DNA from 3 places in the Subtercola sp. YIM 133946 genome. Region 2 is predicted to be linked to each of the others. Evidence: predicted binding sites of a transcription regulator. Region 2 holds the regulator's gene; each other region holds the start of a gene.

What was found. Region 2 encodes LexA, which represses DNA repair genes until DNA is damaged. Its sites were predicted from a motif close to TCGAACANNTGTTCGA; they were not measured.
Region 1: ruvA (Holliday junction branch migration protein RuvA) is a predicted target of LexA. The motif match lies at 3,153-3,168, and genes of this name have one in related genera.
Region 3: V3W46_RS13295 (HNH endonuclease signature motif containing protein) is a predicted target of LexA. The motif match lies at 2,105-2,120, and genes of this name have one in related genera.

The regions. Positions count from the first base shown of each region.
Region 1 covers NZ_JAZHPE010000051.1:79,786-85,684, forward strand. The annotation lists gene V3W46_RS18180 (response regulator transcription factor) at 1-615, opposite strand, end outside; gene V3W46_RS18185 (sensor histidine kinase) at 600-2,024, opposite strand; gene ruvC (crossover junction endodeoxyribonuclease RuvC) at 2,266-2,904, shown strand; gene ruvA (Holliday junction branch migration protein RuvA) at 3,198-3,824, shown strand; gene ruvB (Holliday junction branch migration DNA helicase RuvB) at 3,926-4,960, shown strand; gene yajC (preprotein translocase subunit YajC) at 5,040-5,495, shown strand; partial or broken gene secD (protein translocase subunit SecD) at 5,630-5,899, shown strand, end outside.
Region 2 covers NZ_JAZHPE010000015.1:18,954-24,852, reverse strand. The annotation lists gene miaA (tRNA (adenosine(37)-N6)-dimethylallyltransferase MiaA) at 1-98, shown strand, start outside; gene dapF (diaminopimelate epimerase) at 108-989, shown strand; gene V3W46_RS04690 (class I SAM-dependent methyltransferase) at 1,134-1,751, opposite strand; gene hflX (GTPase HflX) at 1,792-3,327, shown strand; gene lexA (transcriptional repressor LexA) at 3,447-4,112, opposite strand; gene V3W46_RS04675 (LysM peptidoglycan-binding domain-containing protein) at 4,392-4,718, shown strand; gene V3W46_RS04670 (histidinol-phosphate transaminase) at 4,747-5,829, shown strand; gene hisB (imidazoleglycerol-phosphate dehydratase HisB) at 5,891-5,899, shown strand, end outside.
Region 3 covers NZ_JAZHPE010000040.1:34,074-39,972, reverse strand. The annotation lists gene V3W46_RS13300 (GNAT family N-acetyltransferase) at 1-281, shown strand, start outside; gene V3W46_RS13295 (HNH endonuclease signature motif containing protein) at 502-2,082, opposite strand; gene V3W46_RS13290 (MarR family winged helix-turn-helix transcriptional regulator) at 2,366-2,851, shown strand; gene V3W46_RS13285 (MFS transporter) at 2,889-4,292, shown strand; gene V3W46_RS13280 (trypsin-like peptidase domain-containing protein) at 4,406-5,899, shown strand, end outside.

The sequences.
Region 1 (5,899 bases), on a different contig from region 2:
CACGCGGCGGTTGGTGTCGGTGTCGTCGCTGAGGCCGAGCTTCTCGAACGTCGAGGTCGTGTACTTGCCGATGGCGCCCTCGCTGAGGTGGAGCCGCCTCGCGATCGCCTGGTTCGAGAGCCCCTCGGCCATTAGCGCGAGCACGGCGCGCTCCCGGTCGGTGAGCATCGCGGTCGGTCTCGCCGCGGGCCGGGCGGCGAGCAACTTCTGCACCACGACAGGGTCGAGCGCGGTGCCTCCGCCGGCCACACGTTCGAGCGCCGCCATGAACTGCTCGGCGTTGAACACACTCTCCTTGAGCAGGTAGCCGACGCCGCCGGCCCGGTCGGCCAGCAGTTCGCGAGCGTAGAGCTGCTCGACGTGCTGCGAGAGAATCAGCACGGGCAGCCCGGGCACGGTTCGCCGGGCATCCAGAGCCGCCTGCAGCCCCTCGTCGGTGTTCGTGGGGGGCATGCGCACGTCGACGATGGCCACGTCGGGGCGCCAGGCGACGAGTGCGTGCAGGGTCTCGGGCCCGGTCGCCGCCGTGGCGACCACCTCGTGGCCGTAGGCCTCCACCAGCCGCACGATTCCGTCGCGCAGCAGGTAGAGGTCTTCTGCTACGACGACGCGCACGGCACCTCCAGTGTCACCGTGGTCGGGCCGCCGGCCGGGCTCGCCACCGTCACCGTGCCGTCGAACACCGCGAGGCGCCGGCCGAGACCGTCGAGCCCGCCGCCCGGCGAGACGTTCGCGCCGCCGTGACCGTCGTCACCGACCTCGATGGCGATCGCGGTCGCATCGCGCCGGATGACGACGCTGGCGCGTCGCGCACCCGAGTGCCGAGCGACGTTCGCCAGCAGTTCGGCGACGGCGAAGTACAGCGCCGACTCGATCGGAGCGTCGAGCCGCGCCGTCAGGTCGCTGGCCACGACCACCTCGACCGGGCTGTCGAGCGCGAGCGCCCGAACCGCGTCGACGAGCCCGCGCTCGGTCAGCACGGGCGGGTTGATGCCGCGCACCAGCTCCCGCAGCTCGGCCAGCGACGTGGATGCCCCCGCCCGCGCCTCGCGGATCAGCTCCGCCGCCCCCGCGGGGTCGGTGTCGATCAGTCTCTCGGCGGTGGCCAGCGAGAGCCCGAGGGCGACCAGGCGGGCCTGAGCGCCGTCGTGCAGGTCGCGTTCGATGCGGCGGATCTCTGCCGCCTGAGCCACGGTCGCATCCGCCCGCTGTTCGGTGAGATCACGCACCCGTTCGGCCAGCTCGGCGGTGGGCGAGGGCTGCAGCCAGCGCACGGCCAGCGGCACGAGCGGCCGCCAGGCGAAGGGTGCCGTGACGACGGCGATGGCGAGCAGCAGCACGCCGAACATCCACACGCCGACGGCGGGCTGCAGAACGACCACGATCGCTGCGGCCACCGCCGCTGCCGGCACCGCGGCCACCACGCCGGCTGCGGGTGCGAGCACGACCCAGCGCAGGTCGCGCCAGCTGGCGGGGTCGGCGAACCGGCGCCGAACATCCTGCTCCTGCTGCGACTGGCGGCGGGTCTTGGCGTAGGTGTAGCCGTTCCACCAATAGCCGGTGGCCAGCTGGATGATCGGCTCTGGCCGGCGGTACCCGCCGTCGATCGCGATGCCGGTGTACCGGCGCACGAGGCCGCGGGTGAACCGGGCGACCGTTCGCGCCAGGGTGTACGCCCACACGGCGCCGAGTACGATCAGCGCGAACCACGACCACGGGGCACCCCGGAACAGCACGCCGACCACGACCAGCGCCGCCCACATCGCCGGCACGAGGAGGCAGACGACGGCGACCACCAGCGAACGCACGAAGCCGCGCCCGACCGCGGCCGGCCACGTGGCCACCGCTCGCCGCTGCTTCGGCATTGCCGCCCCCTCCCTGTCGTCGGTGCTCGTGTGCTGGTCGGTGCCCCTGTGCGGGTCGGTGACCGTGTGCGGGTCGGTGACCGTGTGCGGGTCGGTACCCGTATGGCGGTCGGTGCCGGCGTGCGGGTCGGTGCCCGCCTGGTTCACGTCGATTCTCATCGATTCTTCTCCTCATCTTCGCTGGTCGCTCGGTCGAGCGGGCCTCGTTCTGCGGCAACTCTGCCGATCGGGGCGCCTGGTGCGCGACCGTTCCGGGCCAGGTGTGGGGCTGGCCCCACCGCAGGCTCGCTTCAACACGCCCGCCGGCCCCCCCGGCCGCACCGGGGGCCCCACCGCGGGCTCGCTCCAACACGCCCGCCGGCCCCCGGCCGCACCGGCGGGCCTGGGGTAGGTTGGCGGCGTGCGTGTATTAGGCATTGACCCCGGACTCACCCGCTGCGGCGTCGGCATCGTCGACGTGTCGCAGAACCGGCGTGCCACGCTCGTGCACGTCACGGTCATCCGTACCCCCGCCGGCGAGCGGCACGAAGACCGCCTGCTCACCATCAGCGACGGCATCGAACGGATGCTCGACGAGTACCGGCCCGCGCGCGTCGCCCTCGAGCGGGTCTTCGCCGACACGAACGTCAGCACCGTGATGGGCACGGCACAGGTCAGCGGAATCGCCATGCTCGCCGCGGTCAGACGCTCGCTGCCGATCGGCATGCACACGCCCACTGAGGTCAAGGCGGCCGTCACTGGGTACGGCCAGGCCGACAAGAAGCAGGTCGGCACGATGGTCGCGAAGATCCTGCGGCTCGAGGCGATTCCGAAGCCGGCAGACGCGGCCGACGCTCTCGCGCTGGCGATCTGCCACGCGTGGCGATCGCCGCTGGGCGCTCTCGCCGCGACGGCGACGGGCTCGAGCGGCGACCTGCACGGCGGCGCGCTGTCACGCGAACGCCCCGCGGCCGCCCTCACCAGCGCCCAGGCGGTGTGGTTCGCCGCCGAGCAGGCCGCCCGCCAGCCCCAGCCGAACCAGCGCCGCGCCGCGCGCTGACCCGCTGCCCTTTTCGCCCTCCGCGGCGCCCGTCCCACCTCGGTGCGGCCGCCCTCCCTGCGCTTGCCCTCCCTGCGCCTGCCTCCCTGCGCCGCCCTCCCTACCGCAGCCACCCTCACTACCCGTCGAACTCGCGCAAAGGCACGTTCTGGGGCCCTTTTGCGTGCTCGTGCGCAGATCGGATGGCCGAACGGGCGAACCGGAGGGCTGGGCCGAAGACCAGGGAGGGGTGATCTGCGGCACGCCGGGCGAACAGGTGTTCGAAAGTCGGCCCGGAGTCGTAGGGTGGGGGAGTGATCTCAAGTCTGCGTGGAACCGTGCTCGACCTGTACGGCACGGGTGCCGTCATCGAGGTCGGCGGGGTCGGGTTCCAGGTGCAGCTGACGCCCGAGCATTCGCTCTCGCTGCGCATCGGCGAAGAGGCCCGCGTGCTGACCAGCATGATCGTTCGCGAAGACTCGCTCTCGCTGTTCGGCTTCGCCGATGCCGAGTCGCTCGAGATCTTCTCGCTGCTGGTCGGCGTCACTGGTGTGGGGCCGAAGTCGGCCATGGGCGTGCTCGCCGTGCTCTCGCCGGCCGACATCTCCCGCGCGGTCGCGGCCGACGACGACGCCGTCTTCCGCCGGGTCAGCGGAATCGGGCCCAAGACCGCCAAACTCATCGTCGTGTCGCTCACGGGCAAGGTCGCCGGGTACGCCCGGGCACAGCCGGGTCGGCCCTCGTTCGCCCCGGCGGCGACGGTGCGCGACGACGTGCTGGTGGCGCTGGTCGGCCTCGGCTGGAACGATCGCAGTGCATCCGACGCCCTCGACACCGTGCTCGCCGCCGCCAGCGATGAGGAGAAAGACAGTGTGCAGGTGCTGCTGCGCCGCTCGCTCACCGAGCTGGGGCCGCGCCAGAGCACGGCGGGGCCGCGATGAACGGGTCGGCAGAACAGCGATCGCCGGCAGAACAGCGACCGGCCCCAGAACGGCGCCCGGCCGACGATCGGCTGCGGCCCGACGAGCTGCTTCAGCCCGAGATGATGGGCTCTGAGGCAGAGCTGGCCTTCGAGGGAGCCCTGCGCCCGAAGAGCCTCGCCGAGTTCGTGGGCCAGCAGCGCGTGCGCGGGCAGCTGCAGCTGTTGCTCGACGCGGCGACCATCCAGAACCGCACGCCCGACCACATTCTGCTCGCCGGGCCGCCCGGCCTCGGCAAGACGACGCTGGCCATGATCGTGGCGCACGAGAGCGGGCGACCGCTGCGCATGTCGAGCGGGCCGGCCATCCAGCACGCGGGCGACCTCGCCGCTGTGCTGTCGAGCCTGGTGCCCGGCGAGGTGCTGTTCGTCGACGAGATCCACCGCATGGCGCGCTCGGCAGAAGAACTGCTCTACCTCGCGATGGAAGACTTCCGCATCGACATCATGGTCGGCAAGGGCGCCGGTGCGACCTCGATTCCGCTCGACCTCGCCCCGTTCACGCTCGTCGGGGCGACCACCCGCAGTGGTCTGCTGCCCAACCCGCTGCGCGACCGGTTCGGCTTCACCGCCCACCTCGAGTTCTACGACGCCGACGAGCTCGTGCACGTGCTGCGCCGAGCCGCCGCCATGCTCGAGCTCTCGGTAGAGGATGCCGCACTGATCGAGATCGCGAACCGCTCCCGCGGCACCCCCCGCATCGCGAACCGTCTGCTCAGGCGCGTGCGCGACTATGCCCTCGTGCACGGGGGAGAGGCGAACCGTGCCGTCGTGCGCGCCGCCCTCGAGCTCTACGACGTCGACGAGCTCGGCCTCGACCGGCTCGACCGGGCCGTCATGATGATTCTGCTCACCCGGTTCAACGGCGGCCCTGTGGGGCTCAACACCCTGGCCGTCTCGGTGGGCGAGGAGTCGGAGACGATCGAGTCGGTCGTCGAGCCGTTTCTGGTGCGCATCGGCCTCATCATCAGAACGCCCCGAGGGCGCATGGCTACCAGAGAGGGATGGCAGCACTTCGGCATGCAGCCGCGCGACGACATCACCGCGCGAACGGCCCAGAAGAGCGGCTCTCAGCCGCTTTTCGAGGATGAACTATAATTTCATCTGACGCTCAGCCCCGCTCTGTATGCTGAGGGCCGTCTGCACCCGAAAATCTTTGGAAGGCTCGAACTCTTAAATGGACCCATTAACCCTCATCATGCTGGCCGTGCTGGCCGTTCTCATCATCTTCATGGTGCGAAACAGCCGCAAGCGCAAGCGCGAGGCTGAAGAGCTCACCAACAAGATCGCCGAGGGCGCCTACGTCATGACCAACTTCGGCGTGTACGGCACGATTCTGAGCATCGACGTCGAGAACAACCAGATCCTGCTCGAGACCACGCCCGGCACCGTGCTCAAGGTGCACCGCCAGACCGTCACCCGCGTCGTTCCCACCGAAGACGAAGCCGTCGCCGACACCGCTGTCGACACGATCGACGACCAGAGTGAGCCCGAGTTCGGTGAGCGCATCCACGAGCCGCGCTCAGTCGCCGGTTCATCGAGCACCGACTCCTCGACGTCGGGTACTGTACTGAACGGTGTGCCGCTCGACGAGAACGGCAAGCCGACGTCAGAAAAGAAGTCGGGCGAGTAGTTCCGCACCTCCGTTCGCGAACTCGTCGAACGATCCTGCACGACATCCTGGGTGCCAGTATGTGACTGGTACTCAGGTTCTGTCTGTGTGCAGTACTGTTTCTCGGGGTCGTTATAGAAAGCTGAGTTTCACAGGTGGCAAAATCAACCGCCGTCAAGAGAGCCAGACGCACGCTCGTCTGGCTCCTTGTCATCTTCATCGCCCTCGCCGGCGTCAATGCCGCTGGCGCCATCTGGGGCGGTGGCTCGTGGTTGCCGAAACTCGGCCTCGACCTCGAGGGCGGCACCGAGATCATCCTGGCCCCGAAGCTCGAGAACGGCCAGACCGTCTCTGACGACCAGGTCTCGCAGGCCGTGTCGATCATCCGGCAGCGCGTCGACGCCAGCGGTGTCTCCGAGGCTCAG
Region 2 (5,899 bases):
ACCGAGACGCGCAGTGGATGCCCGCGGCCGGCCCGCACCTGGCCGACACCGCCCTCGCCGCCTTCCACGCCGCAGTACCCCCACCGCCGAGCCCCTAGGCTTGAACCATGGCGATCGATCTGCACTTCACCAAGGGCCAGGGCACCGGCAACGACTTCGTTCTGTTCGCCGACCCCGACGGGCTGGTCTCGCTCACCCCCGAGCAGATCGCCTCGCTCTGCGACCGTAACTTCGGTATCGGAGCCAACGGGCTCATCCGTGCGGTGAAGTCGGCCAACCTGCCCGAGGGTGCCGCTTCGCTCGCCGAAGATCCGGCCGCCGAGTGGTTCATGGACTACCACAACGCCGACGGTTCACCGGCCGAGATGTGCGGCAACGGCATCCGGGTGTTCGTGAAGTACCTCATCGAGAACGGTCTCGCCGAGCTCGTTCAGGGCGACACCTTCGTCGTCGCAACCCGTGCGGGCGTCATCGACGTGCAGCGCAACCTCACCGGTTTCCAGGCCGACCTGGGTCGTTGGCGCCTTGAGGGCGGCGAGCCGCTGGTGCGCGCGAAGAACCTGCAGGTCGCCCGCCCCGGTCTCGGCGTGAACGTGGGCAATCCGCACGTCGTCGTCGCGCTTGCCGACGAAGACGAACTCGAGTCTGCCGACCTCAGCTTCATTCCACACCTCGACCCCGCACCGGCCGACGGCGCGAACGTGGAGTTCGTGGTGCCGCTCGAGCCGCTCGTGCGAAACGGCGTCGGGCACATCCGCATGCGCGTGCACGAGCGCGGTAGCGGTGAGACCCTGTCGTGCGGCACGGGTGCGGCCGCGGCCGCGCTGGCCATCCGGTACTGGGCCGGTGCCGGTGCTCCGAATCAGTGGCGCGTCGAGGTGCCGGGCGGCGCCGTCGGCGTGCGCATGTATGCGACAGAAGACGGCGAGCACGTGGCGCTGTCGGGCCCCGCCGAGCTCGTCTTCGAGGGCGACGTCACGCTCACCTGACGTTGCTACTCAGTCGGCTCAGTCTGCTCGTTCTGCTCGAAGCTCAGCCCGGCCTCGTCTGAACCCGGAGCTCAGCCGCGCCCCGTCCGAACCCGAAGCTCAGCCGCGTCGAGCTCGGCCGCGCGGAGTTCAACCGCGTGCACCTCAGCCCCGCAGCCGCGCCCGCAGCACCCGATACCCCTTGCTCGTCGCCGACCGCGACACGCTGAACCCACTCGGCAGCGCCCCCTCGAGCCAGCGGTGCAGCGAGTCTGAACCGAGGTTGCGCTGCACCACGAGCCACGCGTCAGAGCCGGGGTCGAGTCGCGGCAACCATGTCAGCAGCAGATTGTGCAGCTCGTCTTTGCCGACCCTGATCGGCGGGTTCGACCAGATGGTCATGAACAGTATGTCGTCGGGAACATCTGACGGCAGAACCGCGTTGACATTGTCGAGGCCGAGCTTGGCGGCATTGGCCCGCACCAGATCGAGAGCACGTTCGTTGACGTCGACAGCCCACACGGTGGCGTGGGGTGACAACAGAGCGAGAGCGAGCGAGATGGGTCCCCAGCCGCAGCCCACATCGAGCAGATTGCCCCCGGGCGGCGGCGCAGGGGTGTTCGACAGCAACACCTGGGTTCCGGCATCCACCCGGTCAGGGCTGAACACGCCGCCCGCGGTCGTCGCCTGGAACGATCTGCCCGCGATGGTCACCGGTATCTCTTTGAGCCGGAGTTCCGTTGATGGACGCGCTGAAAAGTAGTGCCCATTGTCGGAAGCCATAGAGGGAATGTAGCAAATGAGAGGGTTAGTCTTTACCTAAATGTCTGAACACGATTCACTTTCGACCGACGAGTCGACACCCACCACTTCTGTCGACCGCATCCTTGCGCGCGCCGAGGCACGCTCCTCCGGTTACGCCCTGTTCTCCTCCGGCGCCGCACAGGCGGTCGGCCGCAACACAGTGGATGCTCGGCAGGGCCAGAACCACGACGGAGACCAGTTCGACCTCGCCGATCGCCAGGCCCTGCGCCGGGTGGCGGGTCTCTCGACCGAGCTCGAAGACGTCACCGAGGTCGAGTACCGCCAGCTGCGACTGGAGAACGTCGTGCTGATCGGCGTCTACACCCAGGGCAACCTGGCTGACGCCGAGAACTCCCTGCACGAGCTCGCCGCCCTCGCCGAGACGGCCGGAGCGGTCGTGCTCGACGGGCTCATGCAGCGCCGCGCCACCCCCGACCCGAGCACCTACTTCGGCAAGGGCAAGGCCGCAGAGCTGGCCGGCATCGTGAAGGCGCTCGGCGCCGACACCGTGATCGCCGACAGCGAGCTCGCCCCGAGTCAGCGGCGTGCGCTCGAAGATGTGGTGAAGGTCAAGGTCATCGACCGCACGGCCGTCATTCTCGACATCTTCAGCCAGCACGCCAAGAGCCGCGAGGGCAAGGCGCAGGTCGAACTGGCACAGCTCGAGTACCTGCTGCCGCGACTCCGCGGCTGGGGTGACTCGATGTCGCGCCAGGCCGGTGGCCAGGTGGGTGGCGCCGGAGCGGGCATGGGCTCGCGTGGCCCCGGTGAGACCAAGATCGAGCTCGATCGTCGGCGCATCCACACCCGCATGGCCCGGCTGCGCAAGCAGATCGCGGCGATGAAGCCGGCCCGCGACGCCAAGCGTGCCAACCGCAAGCGCAACACCGTGCCCTCGGTGGCGATCGCGGGCTACACGAACGCCGGCAAGTCGTCGCTGCTGAACCGCATCACCGGGGCCGGGCTGCTCGTCGAGAATGCGTTGTTCGCGACACTCGACGCGACCGTGCGCCGCACGCAGACCTCTGACGGCCGTGAGTTCACCCTTGTCGACACCGTCGGGTTCGTGCGCAGCCTGCCGACGCAGCTCGTCGAGGCGTTCCGGTCGACGCTCGAAGAGGTCGCCGACGCCGACGTCATCGTGCACGTCGTCGACGCCTCGCACCCCGACCCGGCGAGCCAGCTCACCACGGTGCGCGAGGTCATCGGTGAGGCGGGGGCTCGGGGCATCCCCGAACTCGTCGTCTTCAACAAGGCCGACCTGGTGACCGAGAACGACCGCATCGTGCTGCGCGGCCTCGAGCCGAACTCGGTGTTCGTCTCGGCGCGCACGGGCGAGGGCATCGACGAACTTCTCGAGACACTCGACCACATGCTGCCCACACCGTCGATCGAGGTCGACGTGCTCGTGCCCTACGACCGTGGCGACCTCGTCTCGCAGATGCACCAGCACAGCACCGTGCTGAGCACCGACTACGAGGAGGGCGGCACGCGCGTGCGCGCCCTCGTCAACGCCGAGTTCGAGGCACAGCTCGTGGAGTACACCGCCCACTGACCGAGTGGGTGCCCGGCGGCGCCCATTTACACCGAGTGGATGCCCGGCGGCGCCCATCTACACCGAGTGGATGCCCGGCGCCGCCTACCCGCGACGCGGGTCGCCCGGCCACCTGGGCGTCACACCGAGCGCAGCACCGCCACGACCTTGCCCAGCACCGTGGCGTAGTCGCCGAGGATGGGCTCGAAGTTCGAGTTGCGCGGCAGCAGCCATGTGTGGCCGTCGCGCTGCCGGAACACCTTGACGGTCGCCTCGTCGTCGAGCATGGCCGCCACGATGTCGCCGTTCTCGGCCGTGTGCTGCGTTCGAACCACGACCCAGTCGCCGTCGCAGATGGCGGCGTCGATCATCGACTCGCCGACGACCTTGAGCATGAACAGCTCGCCCTTGCCGACCAGTTGCCGGGGGAGAGGGAACACCTCTTCGACCTGCTGCTCGGCCGTGATCGGAATACCGGCGGCGATACGGCCGACCAGGGGTACCAGGGCGACGTCGCCGTGGGGTGTCGGTGAGTCGGTGTTGACCGAGTCGCTCTTCGGAATGTCGATGAGCACTTCGAGAGCCCGGGGCCGATTCGGGTCGCGGCGCAGGTAGCCGCTCAGTTCGAGCTGGTTCAGCTGGTGGGTGACGCTCGACAGCGAGGCGAGGCCGACCGCGTCGCCGATCTCGCGCATGCTCGGCGGATACCCCTGCTGATTCACCGCCTCAGAGATCACCTCGAGAATCGCCAGCTGCTTCTCGCTCAACGACTTGCGTCGCCTTGTTCCGCCACGCTCACTGGGCACGGTGTCTCTCGCTTTCGCTGGGGTTTCGACCCGATGTCAGTGGCTTGCTGTTCACTGTCATCAGTGGCCGGTTCGGTTCGATGTCGACTATCGAAACTGTATCGAACACAGCAAGAAGAACAAACACATGTTCGAGTGTGTCGTCATAATCGTCTGCATATTCGACTTGTACATTCGAACGTTCGAAGATATATTCGGAACACAGCTTCGTACCAGGCGCTCCCGGCCGAGCGCCTGGTACGAAATCCCTGAGAGGGCCACATCATGACTGCACTAGAAATGACTGCTCCATCGGTTCGCCTGCGCCTCACGCGTCGTGGGCGCCTCGTACTCGCGACGCTCGTCTCGCTGCCGCTCATCGCCGCCCTCGTGGCGTTCGCGATCCTGGGCGGTTCGCAGGCCATGGCAACGGGCGAGGGCACCGCGGTCACCTACAGCTATGTCACCGTGCAGCCCGGCGAAAGCCTCTGGGGCATCGCCCAGACTCTCGACCCCTCGGCCGACCCGCGCGATGTCATCGCCGACATCGTCAACCTCAACCAGCTGCAGTCGTCTGACGTGCACTCGGGCCAGCGCCTGGCCCTGCCGCCGCAGTACGCCAAGTAGCAAGCGCGGGCGCACTACCATTGACTGGGTGAGTTCCCTAGCCGATCTGCCCATCCGCGACGATCTTCGTGGCCTGCACCCGTATGGTGCTCCCGAACTGAAGGTCGCCGTTCAGCTCAACGTCAACGAGAACACACACCCCATCCCCGAAGACGTCGCCCGCTCGATCATCGAAGCTCTCGCCCGCGAACTGCTCTCGGTGAACCGGTACCCCGACCGCGAGTTCCTGGCCCTGCGCGACAGTCTCGCCGGCTACCTGGGCGGCGGTCTCACCCGCGACAACCTCTGGGCGGCCAACGGATCGAACGAGATCCTGCAGCAGATCCTTCAGGCCTTCGGCGGGCCGGGCCGTTCGGTGCTTGGCTTTCCGCCCACGTATTCGATGCACCCGATCATCGCGGCCGGCACCGGCACCGAGTGGATTCCGGGCGTTCGCGACGCCGAATACGAGATCTCGCCGGCGACGGCCGTCGACTGGGTCGAACGCACGAACCCCGACCTCGTGTTCTTCTGTTCGCCCAACAACCCCACCGGCACCGCACTGTCGCTCGAGACCATCGCCGCCGCCTACGACGCCACGCCGGGCATCGTGGTCGTCGACGAGGCCTACGCCGAGTTCGGTCACGCCGACGAGCCGACCGCCTTGTCGCTGCTCGAGGGTCGTGAGCGCCTCATCGTCACGCGCACCATGAGCAAGGCGTTCGCCTTCGCCGGTGCGCGGCTGGGCTACCTCGCGGCAGACCCCGCCGTCAGCGACGCCCTGCGGCTCGTTCGCCTGCCGTACCATCTCTCGTCACTCACTCAGGCAGCCGCCGTCGCGGCTCTCGCCCACGCGCCCGAGATGCTCGCCATGGTCGACGACATCAAGACGCAGCGCGACCGCATCGAGGTGACGCTGCGCGAACTCGGCTATCACCCGTACCCGAGCGCGTCGAACTTCGTGCTGTTCGGCGGGGTGCCCGACGCACACCGGATGTTCGAGCAGCTGCTCGAGCGCGACATCATCATTCGCGACCTGGGCATCCCCGGCCACCTGCGGGTCAGCGCAGGCACCGAGGCAGAGACCACCGCGTTCCTCAGCGCGATGAGCGAGCTGACGGAGCAAGCCTGACCGAGCGCTCGCGACCGAACGGGCCCGGCCGGGCATCCTGGCGCCCGGTAGACTTTCGGGCATGCCGATC
Region 3 (5,899 bases), on a different contig from region 2:
GGTTCGTCGGCCTGCAGCCGTGGAGCCGACCGTGGGGTCCGCCCCTCGGCCGGCTTGAGATCGGATGGCGTCTTGGCGCGGAGTTTCATGGGCGCGGCCTCGCGACGGCAGGCGCCCGCGAAGCGCTGGCCCGTGGTGTCGCGGCCGGCGTGGAGTCGCCCATCGCCATGATCGACGAACTCAACGGCCCCTCGATCGCTGTCGCCACGAAGCTCGGGATGACCCGCCTCGACCTCTTCGACGCCCCTGATAGTGCCCGCGTCGGCATGTGGGGCTTCTGACGCTGGCGTCTGGACCCGCAGCGCCTGGCCGCCTCGCCTGGATCCGCCTCGCCTGGACCCGCCCCGTTCGAACCCGCCCCGTTCGAACCCACCCCGCCCGAATCGACTCCGCTCGGACTTACCCATTTGATGCCACCGATTCAGTTTCATCGGTGCGACGCTACCGCCGCCACGTGGGAGTCCGTGCGCGGCGCGAGGTGCCCACACGTGTGCCGTCGGTCTAGAACGGCGCGTCATCGTGCATTGCGAGGTCAGTTCTGGCGTTGATGGGTGGGGGTGGTGCGGCCGCGTGGGTGTCGTAGTGCCGGCCGGAGGGGGAACGCCAATGCAGCGTGCGGTCACGATCGATTGAGACGGCCCAGGCCGTTTCGTGTTTCAGATGGTGGTGTTTGGGGCAGAGGTGAGCCAGGTTTGTGAAGTCGGTGGCACCGCCGGCCTGCCAAGGCCAGGTGTGGTCGATCTCGCAGCCCACCGCCCTTCGCGCACATCCCGGAAACCGGCACGTCTGGTCGGCGACCTGCAGCGCCGTCTTCAGGTCGGCCGGAGGGCGGTAATGGTCTCGTCCGACAGAGAGCGTCGCGCCGGTCTCGGGGTGCGTGAGGATTCGCAGGAACGATGGAGCGTGTGCGCAGAGGTCGCGTGCGGTGTCGGCGTCGATGGGTCCGTAGCCGTCGAGCGTGGCGGGTGCGTCGTCGTGGCCGAGCAGGGTCATCACGGGAACGCTCACGATCACTGTCGGCCGCAGCGGTCTCGGGCTGCCGTCGACCGGGTCGCGCAGGAGCAGGTCGCGCAGGGCATCCGACCGCAGTTGCGCCAATGTACGGCTGTCGCTGAGCTCGGTGCTCCTGCTACTGCTGCTGTAGTCGCTGCCGCCGCTGAGCTTGCTGTTGCTGCTGCAGAAGTCGCTCCCGCCGCTGAGCTCGCTGCTATTGCTGCTGCAGTAATCGCTGCCGCCGCCGATTTCGCCTTTGCTGCTGCAGAAGTCGCTGCCGTCGCTGAGCTCGCTACTGCTGATGTCGCTGCAGTCGCTTCCGCCGCTCGGGATACTGCTGCCATAGCACTCGGCACCGCGGCCAGTCTCGATGAATTCGCCGCCGAAGTTGGTGCTCGTGCCGCCTGGCGCATGCCGCGTGGGCGGGCAGGCGGCGGCGAGGGCGTCGTCGCGGAGGTGGCGGGCGAGCTGGTCGAGGGTGTCGTCGATGCGAACGGCGTCGACGGCGGGGAGGTAGTGGTGCAGCCACGCCATTCCGTCGCGGTCGGACTCGAAGGAGACGTGGCGATCTGCGGCGGCTTTCTGCGCTCGCGTGACCATGGATTCGGGGTGGCTGCGCTCGCGCTGGGCACCGGCGGCCCGGGAGAACTGGCTTGCGGTCGAGGTGAGCGCGGCGGGGAGCACACTCGACTCGAAGGCCCGGCGAGCGTCGCCGGGCAGCGAGCGCGCCTGGTTGCACATGACCTGGGCGTGCCGAAACCCGATGGCGCCCGCCGCGAGGGCGGCGCGCGTCTCGGGCAGTTCGTGGACGAGCGCCTCGCTCTCGTCGAGCAGGCGGCACGCCGTGGCCTCTGGGATGCGCGTCGCGCAGGCGATCTCGGCGGTGAGGGAGCGCCGCGCGAGTTCGGCGCGTCTGCCCGAGGAGAACGACGAGGCGACGATCGCATCGACCGACGCCTCCGACCACAGCCGCGCCTGATCGACGAGCCACACCCTTCGTGCGATCAGTCGGGCGATCTCGCGGTCGACGTCGAGAATCTGCTCGATGAAGAGACCGACGGTTTTCGCGGCTCGTTCAGAAAAGATCATGACCTGAGTATATCTCATACATTCGAAGATGTGTTCGAATTCGTCGAAATACAGGTCGAGATTCAGGTGTCGAGACGCAAGACTCAGACCGAAGATCCACGACCCGAGGCCGTCGACCCACGGCCGTCGACCCACGACCCACGACCGACGAGCTGCCACTGACGACCCAAAGCTCCCAGGCCGTCAGACCAGGACCAGCCCGTCAGACCAGGCCGTCAGACCAGTCCCACAGCATCCGAGCCCGAGATACTTAGCCTAGCTAATGAGCTACACTAATGAGGTGATGTTAATAGAAACCGACGGGCGAGCCGAAGAGAGTCGAGCCGCGTCGGCCAGCGAATCCCAGGCCGCCCCCGTCGACGCCCTCTCGGCGAAACTGCGCCCCGCCATCCTGCGGGTCTCGCGCCGCCTGCGTGCCGAGAAGGCCGATCACGAACTGAGTGACTCGCAGTCGGGCATCCTCGGCTACCTGCTCAACCGCGGCCCGACCACCCCCGGCGCCCTCGCGGCTTTCGAGCGTGTCACGCCGCCCTCGATGAACCGCACGATCAACGCCCTGGTCGCGGCCGGATACGCCGTGCGCTCGCCCTCGGTCGACGATGGCCGTAAGGTCGTCGTCTCGCTCACCGCTGCCGGCACCGCTCTCGTGAAGGAGACCCGCCGCCAGCGCGACGCGTGGCTCTATCAGCAGCTCGCCGAGCTGTCGACGGATGACCGGCACACCCTCGACCGCGCCGCAGACATTCTGCGCGCCCTGGCCGACAGGTGATGCGCCGCACACGACTCCGGGCGGCAGAGGTGGGCCGGTGAGCAGCATGTTCCGTTCGCTGAAGGACTACAACTACCGCCTCTGGGCGGGCGGCGCACTCGTGTCGAACACCGGCACGTGGATGCAGCGCACGGCCCAGGACTGGATCGTTCTCACCCAGCTCAGCGACAACAACGCCATCGCGGTGGGCGTCGTCATGGCCCTGCAGCTGGGCCCGCAGCTGCTGCTCGTGCCCTGGACGGGCCTGGTCGCCGACCGGTTCGATCGCCAGAAGCTGTTGATGCTGACGCAGGGTGTGATGGGCATCCTGGGCCTCGGTCTGGGTCTCATCGTGCTCGGCGGCGCCGCCCAGCTCTGGCAGGTGTACATCTTCGCGCTGCTTCTGGGTATCACCTCGGCTTTCGACGCACCCGCGCGCCAGTCATTCGTGTCGAACCTGGTGTCTGACGCCGACCTTTCGAATGCCGTCGCACTGAACTCGGCTTCCTTCAACGCGGCGCGGATGATCGGGCCGGCGATCGCGGGCGTGCTGATCGCCGTGGTCGGCGCCGGCTGGGTGTTCCTCATCAACGCGGCGAGTTTCGGCGCCGTGCTCTTCTCGCTGACTCGGATGCACCGCGAGAGCCTGCGCACCCGTAAGACGGCGCGCAGCGGCAAGGGGCAGCTGCTCGGCGGGTTCCGCTACGTGTCGAAACGGCCAGACATCGTGATCGTGCTGGTGATCATCGCCATCATCGGGGCGTTCGGGCTCAACTTCCAGATCTTCACCTCGACGATGACCACCGTGACCTTCCACCTCGACTCGACGGCGTTCGGGCTGCTGTCGTCGGTGCTCGCCGTCGGTTCGGTCACCGGCGCGCTCCTCTCGGCGAGACGGGAGGTGCCGCGACTGCGGCTGATCTTCGCAGCGTCTGCGTTGTTCGGTCTCGCCTGTCTGCTGGGCGCGTTGGCGCCGTCGTACCTCACCTTCGCCCTGACGCTGGTGCTGCTCGGATTCGCGGCGCAGACGTTGATGACCACCGCGAACGGCACGGTGCAGATGACCACCGCGCCCGAGTTCCGCGGGCGGGTGATGGCCCTCTATATGGCCATCTTCATGGGCGGCACCCCGGTCGGCGCGCCCATCGTGGGCTGGGTGGCCGACAACTTCGGGCCCCGCTGGGCGATCGGGCTCGGCGCGGCCGCCGGGTTCGCGGCGGCCCTGGCCGGGCTGGTCTGGATGATCGCACACCAGCATCTGCGCGTCGCCGTTCACCTGCACGGCTCACCCCGGTTCGTCGTGAGCCACGACGGTGACGGTCGCAGCGTGGAGGTGCTCGAGACGGGGAGCATCGCCCTGCCGGCGCCGGCCGGCGCTTCTGCCGAACCGGCCACCGCGGCAGACGAGCGTGAGCGGTTGCGTGACGACGTGCTGGCCGACGAGGTGACCGAGAGCAGGTGAGGGCACCGCCGGACCGGATTCTGCTGGCCTGGCCGGATTCTGCAGGCCTGGCCGGATTGTGTATAGTGAGAATTCCTTGTTAGCGAAGAATACTCACGTATGTGGAGGCCCGCGTGCTGCACGCACCCCTATCCGCCCATCTTCCGGCCGCCGCCGTCGCGTTCGCGCTGGTCGCCTCGCCCCTCTGGGCGACCACGGGGGCCCTCGCGGCCACGCCGACAGACCTGCCGCAGGAGCAGATCGCCGCGATCGGCGAGGCCGGCACGGTGTACCTGAGCGGAACCTGGTCGGGGTTCGTCAACTTTCCCACGGCCGACGGCGGCACGGCGTGGTCTGACGAGGTCGACGCGTCGTTCAGCTGCAGCGGCTTCGTCGCCAGCGCAGACGGGTCGGTGGTGACCGCGGGGCACTGCGCCGACGTCGCCGAGGGCAAGACCGCGATCATCGACACGTTTCTTGACGGCGAGGTGCAGAACGGCGACATCACCGCCGAAGACGAGCAGGGTTACCTGGCGGCAGGGGCCGAATCGAGTTGGCCCGTCGAGGGCGAGAAGACGGGCGAGGCGCCCGTGCTGACGATGAAGGTGTACCCGGCGATCACGATCACCGCCGACGACTCCACGTCATACCCTGCGGTGTTGGTGGATGACCGGCCCCTCGACCAGGGCGACGTGGCCCTGTTCAAGATCGACACGCCGAGCCCCCTCCCGGTGCTCGTGGTCTCCTCCAGCCAGCCCGCGACCGGCCAGCAGGTCGATGCGATCGGGTATCCCGGCAACGTGACGAGCCTCGTCAGCGGCAACCCCGAGCCGACGTTCGCCCAGGGCCAGGTGAGCGGGCGGCAGCAGACAGACGGCGGTCCGTTCACTCAGGTCGGCGTGGCGATGAGCCCGGGCATGAGCGGCGGCCCGGTGGTCGACGGCTCGGCCGCGGTCGTCGGCACGGTGAGCTTCGGCCCGTCGAGCGACACCCAGCAGCTGAACTTCGCAGCCGCGCCCGAGACGATCTCGGCCCTCCTGTCGCGCAACGGGGTGAAGAACGAACTCGGAGCCGCAGACGTGCCCTTCCGCGCCGGTCTCGACGAGTACTTCGCCGGCAAGTACCATGCGGCGGCCGATGACCTCGCAGCCGCGCTGGCGGCGAACCCCGACAACGCGATCGCCACCCAGTACCAGGAGAAGGCGATCGCGGCCTTCCCTCAGGAGAACACCACCGGCTGGGTGCTCTGGCTGCTGCTCGGCGGCGGTCTGCTCGTCATCGTCATCGCGCTCGTGGTGCTGCTGCTCGTGCTGTCGGGCCGGCGTCGGCGTGCCCGTGCGGCCGGCGGGTACACAGTCACTGACAGCGCCGCTGCGCCCGGCTATGCAGTGGCCGACAGCGCCGCGGCACCCGGCTATGCGTCGGCCGGAGCATCCACCTCCATTCCGACGTCCACCTCCATGCCGACGTCCGCGTCCATTCCGACGTCCACCTCCACACCGCCACTCGCGGGCCCGTCGGTGCCCGCGACGCAGCAGGCGACGGAGGCAGCGGTGCACCAGCCGCAGGCAGCGCCGTCGGCCGACGGCGACACGCGACCGGCGCCCCCGACGGCCGGCTCGGCGGGC